DNA from 2 places in the Bradyrhizobium australafricanum genome. Region 1 is predicted to be linked to the other one. Evidence: predicted binding sites of a transcription regulator. Region 1 holds the regulator's gene; the other holds the start of a gene.
What was found. Region 1 encodes PhoB, which activates phosphate uptake and scavenging genes when phosphate is short. Its sites were predicted from a motif close to TGTCATNNANCTGTCAT; they were not measured.
Positions count from the first base shown of each region.

Region 1 (3,410 bases):
CGGCATCCGCCTCTATGAGAAGATATCGAAGTCCGAGATGGACGACCGGGTCGAGAAGGCGCTGCGCGGCGGCGCGCTGTGGAACGAGGTCAAGGACAAGCTGAACGCCTCCGGCCTGTCGCTCTCCGGCGGCCAGCAGCAGCGCCTGTGCATCGCGCGCACCGTGGCGGTGCGCCCCGAGGTGATCCTGTTCGACGAGCCGTGCTCGGCGCTCGACCCGATCTCGACCGCCAAGGTCGAGGAACTGATCCAGGAGCTCTCCGAGGACTACACGATCGCGATCGTCACCCACAACATGCAGCAGGCGGCGCGCGTCTCCGACAAGACCGCCTTCATGTATCTCGGCGAGCTGATCGAGTTCGACGACACCAACAAGATCTTCACCTCACCGAGCGATCGGCGCACCCAGGACTACATCACCGGCCGGTTCGGTTGACCGGCGCATGATCCGGAAAAGTGGAAACCGGTTTTCCGATCAGGTCATGCTAAAATTCAGGACACGAAGCCATGATCCCCGGGATCATGGTTGAGGGAGACAAGCGATGGCTTCTGAACATACCGCCAAGGCATTCGACAGCGACCTGCAGGAGTTGACCCGCCTGGTCGCCGAGATGGGCGGCCTGGTCGAACGGATGATTACCGAGTCGGTCGACGCGCTGATCCGTCGCGACGTCGCGCTCGGCAAGCGCGTGGTCGCCGCCGACATCGAGATCGACAATCTGCAGCGCAACATCGAAGAGCGGGCGGTGCTGACGATCGCCCGCCGCCAGCCGATGGCGATCGACCTGCGTGAGATCGTCAGCGCGATGCGCGTCGCCACCGACCTCGAGCGGATCGGCGACCTCGCCAAGAACATGGGCAAGCGCGTCGCGGCGCTGGAGAGCGATTTCCAGCCGCTGAAGTTGATCCGCGGCCTCGAGCACATGACCGACCTCGTGCTGTCGCAGGTCAAGTCGGTGCTCGACGCCTACGCCGCGCACGACCTGCCGGCGGCGATGAACGTCTGGAAGGGCGACGAGGAGGTCGATGCGATCTGCACCTCGCTGTTCCGCGAACTGCTCACCTACATGATGGAAGATCCGCGCAACATCTCGTTCTGCATCCATCTGATGTTCTGCGCCAAGAACATCGAGCGGATCGGCGATCACGCCACCAATATCGCCGAGACCGTGTTCTACATGATCGAGGGCCAGCAGATCACCGACAAGCGCCCGAAGGGCGACATGACCACTTTTGCCACCACGGTGCCGGGCAACTGAGGCATGATCGGCAAGCACGGAACCGGCAAGAGCGAAACTGGATGATCCTCGCGAAAAATCGTTTCCGCGGGGACTATGCTCAAGGAAGTAAGCGTTTCGGTTTGCGTCTGGGCAACGGATCACCACAGAGAAAGAACTTAAACCGATGAGCGCACGCATTCTGGTAGTCGAAGACGAGGAAGCGCTGACGACGCTGTTGCGCTACAATCTCGATGCGGAAGGCTACGATGTCGAGACGGTGGGGCGCGGCGACGATGCGGATACAAGGCTGAAGGAGCGCGTTCCCGACCTCGTGGTGCTGGACTGGATGCTGCCGGGCCTGTCCGGCATCGAACTGTGCCGCCGCCTGCGGGCGCGGCCCGAGACCAAGCAGCTTCCGATCATCATGCTGACCGCGCGCGGCGAGGAAAGCGAGCGCGTGCGCGGGCTTGCCACCGGCGCGGACGATTACATCGTCAAGCCGTTCTCGGTGCCGGAGTTGCTGGCGCGGGTGAAGGGCCTGTTGCGCCGCGCCAGCCCGGAGCGGCTTGCGACCGTGCTGACCTACGGCGACATCGAGCTCGACCGCGAGAAGCGCCGCGTGGCGCGCTCGGGCCGTCCGATCGATCTCGGGCCGACCGAGTATCGCCTGCTCGAATTCTTCCTCGAGCATCCCGGCCGCGTGTTCAGCCGCGAGCAACTGCTCGACAGCGTCTGGGGCCGCGACATCTACATCGATGAGCGCACCGTTGACGTGCATATCGGCCGCTTGCGCAAGCTGCTCAATCCGGGCCGCGAGCAGGATCCGATCCGCACCGTGCGCGGCGCCGGCTACGCGCTCGACGACCGCTTTGCCAAGGCCGAGCCGCAGCCGTAACGGCCATGCGGCATTCATAAACCGCAACACTACGTCGTCCCGGCGCAAGCCGGGACCCATACGCCGCGGCCAGCGCAATCGGCACGCGGCCAGACGGCTTTCTAACAACACCCATTCGTGGTTATGGGTCCCGGCCTGCGCCGGGACGACGCTGGTGATATAGCCGGGCTACGGATCACACAAAAAAAATCCCCGCTTTCGCGGGGATTTGTTTTTGAGGTTTTCCGTCGTTTTCCCGAGTGCTCACTTGATCTGCGGTTTCGCCGACGGCCGGCGGCGATCGGCGGCGGGCTGGTAGGCGACGCGCGAGTGATGCGCGCAATAGGGCAGGCCGGCGAGCGCCTTGCCGCCGCAGAAGAAGAATTCCGGGCTCGAGGGATCGCCGACCGGCCAATGACAGGTGGCCTCGTTGAGCTCGAGCAGCGAGAGCCGCTGGCTCATCGGCACCACATTGTCGTAGGAGATCGGATCGGGCTCCATCTCGACCTCGAAGGCGTGCGCCAGCGCGGTGTTGCCGCGCGAGACCGGACGCGCCACCCGCATCATGTGCTGGGCCGGGCGAGCCTTGCGCTGCCGCGGCGCGGCCGTGGAGGGTGCCTTGGCGCGGCCGGAGAGGCCGAGCCGATGCACTTTGCCGATCACGGCGTTTCGCGTCACATTGCCAAGTTCCGCCGCGATCTGGCTGGCCGACAGGCCGGACTCCCAGAGTTTCTTCAGCTGCTCGACGCGATCGTCGGACCAGGTCAATACAGTCATCGCATTCTTCCCTTCGCGCAGCGCCGGCCAATCATTGGAGCGGCGCTGCGAGCCAATCTGGACAAATATCCCTGCGGCCAGAATCCCTTAGCCCTCGCCGGGCACGGTGTTGCGCCCGAACGTTTACGCGAGACACGAAGGCTACTTAGAGGGTCCAGTACCGCCGCACGAGATGTCGTACCCGACAGGCCAAACGCTACAATATGGCGTGACTCTGGCGCAAGAGTCCGCGGCCGTGCGTCCACATGTTCCCACACAGTTAAGCATCGCGATGAGGCTTTTCCACCGCACCGGAATGCTCCGGATTGCGCTCGTTTCGCATTGCAGGAAGGCCACTTCGTGGCGATTGACACTTACCGACCGCAGCATAGAATGCCCGCCACGTGCCGCCCGCAAAGGCGGCCGTTTTGTTTTCCGAAGCTGGCCGTTGCTGCGCTGGCGTCAAGGCGCAGCGGCAATTGTCGGCTTAAAAACCGTCAGTGATCGCCATGACCAACGCTGCCACGTCGCATCTGCTCCCCGTCTTCGCCAGGGTCGAT
Region 1 is NZ_JAGKJL010000048.1:40,798-44,207, reverse strand. It holds gene pstB (phosphate ABC transporter ATP-binding protein PstB) at 1-436, shown strand, start outside; gene phoU (phosphate signaling complex protein PhoU) at 543-1,259, shown strand; gene phoB (phosphate regulon transcriptional regulator PhoB) at 1,405-2,115, shown strand; gene J6525_RS32870 (GcrA family cell cycle regulator) at 2,359-2,871, opposite strand; gene J6525_RS32865 (aspartate aminotransferase family protein) at 3,360-3,410, shown strand, end outside.

Region 2 (3,410 bases), on a different contig from region 1:
CGGACTCCTTGCCTTATCAGGCTCGATCATGCAGGGCCTGTTCCGCAATCCCCTCGCCGACCCCGCGCTGGTCGGCGTCTCCTCCGGCGGCGCGTTTGCCGCGGCGGCGGCGATCGTGTTCACCGACAGCCATCTCGGCGAAAGCCTGCGCTTCCTGCAACACCAGCTGCTGCCGATCGCGGCCTTTGCCGGCTCGCTGATCACGACCATCGTGCTTTACGGCATCGCCAGCCGCGGCGGCCGGACATCGATTGCGATCTTCCTGCTGGCCGGGCTTGCGATCGCCGCGATCGCCAATGCCGGCATCGGCCTTCTGGTGTTCGTCGCCGACGATCGCCAGCTTCGCGACATCACCTTCTGGCTGCTCGGCTCGCTCAGCGGTGCGACCTGGAGCAAGCTCACGGCGCTGGCGCCGGTGCTAGCGGTCGCGCTGGTCGCCTGCCTCTCGATCGCGCGCGGGCTCGACGTGCTGGTGCTCGGCGAGGCGGAGGCGTTCCACAGCGGCGTCGACGTCGAACGGCTGAAGCGGATTTCGATCGTGCTGGTGTCGGCGATGACCGGGGTCGCGGTCTCGGTCTGCGGCGTGGTCGGTTTCGTCGGCATCGTGGTGCCGCATCTGTTGCGGCTGGTGATCGGGCCCGCGCATCGGCTGCTGCTGCCGGCCTCCGCGCTGCTCGGCGCCATCCTCCTGGTCGGCGCCGACACCGTGGCGCGCACCATCGTGGCACCCGCGGAAATGCCGATCGGCATCCTGACGGCAGCGATCGGCGCGCCGTTCTTCCTCGCCATGCTGCTGCGGCAGCGCGGGCTGGTGTCGCTATGACGGCCCTGCTCGAAGCACAGTCGGTATCGATGACGGTCGGCGGCGCGACGCTGGTCGATGCGGTGTCGCTGCAGATCGGTGCCGGCGAGATGGTCGCGATCGTCGGTCCCAACGGCGCCGGCAAATCGACCCTGCTGCGGATGCTGTCGGGCGACCTGCGTCCGTCGCGCGGGGCGATCAGGCTGAGGCAGCGCGACCTGCAAACTTACGGACCACGCGCGCTGGCGCAGCACCGCGCGATGCTGTCGCAGCACGTCAGCGTCACCTTCCCGTTCACCGTCGAGGAAATCGTCAGCATGGGCGCCGGCGAAAGCCCGCGTGCCGTGGCGCGGGCGCTGGTCGAGGCGGCGCTCGACGAGGTCGGGCTCGCGCGTTTCCGTTTCAGGCAATTGCCGACGCTGTCGGGCGGCGAGCAGCAGCGGGCGCATTTCGCCCGCGTGCTGGTGCAGCTCGCCTGCGGCGAAGCGCTGCATGGACCGGGACTGTTGCTGCTGGACGAGCCAACCTCGAGCCTCGATCTGCGGCATCAGATCGATCTGGTCGAAACGGCGCGGCGGCGCGCCGCGCGCGGCACCGCCGTGATCGCGATCCTGCACGACCTCAACCTCGCGATGCGGTTCGCCGACCGCGTCCTGCTGCTGCATCGGGGACGCATTGCCGTCGACGGCGACCGGACGGCGGCAATGAAGGCCGAGACGCTGCGTGAGATCTTCGAGATCGACGCTGCGATCGCCTATACCGGAGGTGGCGTGCCGTTCCTGCTGCCGCAGACGATGCAGCCGGCGGGCAAGGCGACGTAACGCCGCAAGCCTTATCCCGCCGCAACATCCGCGGTTCACAAAACTGTCAGGCGGCTGTAACAGGCGGCTCGGAGAACACCGCATCGTTTATCCTTTGGGAGATCAACCATGCGCCTGTCCCTGCTCTGCTCCGTCGCCTCGATCCTGCTCGCCACATCGGCGTTCGCGCAGGGTGAAGGCGAATTCCCGGCGACGCTGGCGGGACATGCCGTGATGCCGGCCGAGAGCTTCATCGACGCGCCCGCCGACGCCCCTGATGATCTGAAGATCTCGGGCAAATACACCACCGGCAAGCGCGTTGACGGCATCGGCACCGTGATGGGTAAATCCTATGAGCGGCCGACCGGCGTGTCGCTGCCGTTCAAGGGTCAGCCGCTGCAGGGCCATTCCGGCATCAAGGTGATGCCCGACGGCTCGTTCTGGGTGATCACCGACAACGGCATGGGCTCGCGCTACAACTCGGCGGACTCGATGCTGTACCTGAACCGGCACAAGATCGATTGGGCGAGCGGCAAGATCGAGCGTCAGGAGACCGTGTTCCTGCACGATCCCGACAAGAAGGTGCCGTTCCGCATCGTGCATGAGGACACCGCCAAGCGCTATTTGACCGGCGCCGATTTCGACACCGAGGGCTTCCAGATCATCAACGACATTTTCTGGATCGGCGACGAGTTCGGGCCCTACATCCTCAAGGCCGACAAGACCGGCAAGATCCTCGCCGTGTTCGAGACCGTCGCCGACGGCAAGCCGGTGCGTTCGCCGGATCATTGGGCGGTGCAGTCGCCCGGCGCGCCCGGCGCCAGCTACACCAATGTCAACCTGCGCCGCTCCAAGGGCTATGAAGGCTTTGCGTCCTCCAAGGACGGCAAGTTCCTCTACGGCCTGCTCGAAGGACCGCTGTGGGATGCCGACAAGAAGGATTGGGAGAAGGTCGACGGCAAGGAAGCCTCGCGCATCCTGGAATTCGACGTCGCGGCGGAGAAGTTCACCGGGCGCTACTGGCAGTATGTGTTCGAGCAGAACGGCAATGCGATCGGCGACTTCAACATGATCGATCCGGCCCAGGGCCTCGTGATCGAGCGCGACAATGGCGAAGGCACCGCCGACAAGGCCTGCCCGCAAGGCCAGCGCGGCGAGAACTGTTTTCCTGACCTCGCCAAGTTCAAGCGCGTCTACAAGATCGAGCTGTCCGATGCCAATGTCGGCAAGCCCGTGCGCAAGATCGCCTACATCGACCTGATGAAGATCCGCGATCCCAACAAGAAGGCGCGCAAGCCGCTCAACGACGGCATCTACACCTTCCCGTTCTTCACCATCGAGAATGTCGACCGGGTCGACGAGACCCACATCATCGTCGGCAACGACAACAACCTGCCGTTCTCCTCGAGCCGCGACCCGAACAAGGCCGATGACGACGAGTTCGTACTGCTCGAGGTCGGCGACTCCCTGAAGGCGAAGTGAGGCGGCGCTCGCCACCCACAACAGTGTCGTCGCCCGGCTCGACCGGGCGACCCAGTATTCCAGAGGCGCCCGAGCTCAACGGACAAGCCGCGGCGTACTGGATGCCCCGCTCAAGTGTTTAGTCCGGGGACATGGCTGACACCTGTTCGGACACATCACTGACAGGTTGGCGGTTGGTCAAGTCGATTGATGCGACCTGCCAGCTGGCGAAGAAGACGCCGTAATGGCCGCCGCCCTTCGAGACGGCCGCTTTGCGGCCTCCTCAGAGTCTGACTCATAAATCACCCAACCTTAGCTGCAGCCGCGAGTCTGCGGGTCAGGAGCCT
Region 2 is NZ_JAGKJL010000049.1:226-3,635, reverse strand. It holds gene J6525_RS33030 (FecCD family ABC transporter permease) at 1-823, shown strand, start outside; gene J6525_RS33025 (heme ABC transporter ATP-binding protein) at 820-1,623, shown strand; gene J6525_RS33020 (esterase-like activity of phytase family protein) at 1,732-3,084, shown strand; partial or broken gene J6525_RS33015 (transposase) at 3,366-3,410, opposite strand, start outside.
Region 2: J6525_RS33020 (esterase-like activity of phytase family protein) is a predicted target of PhoB. The motif match lies at 1,668-1,684, and genes of this name have one in related genera.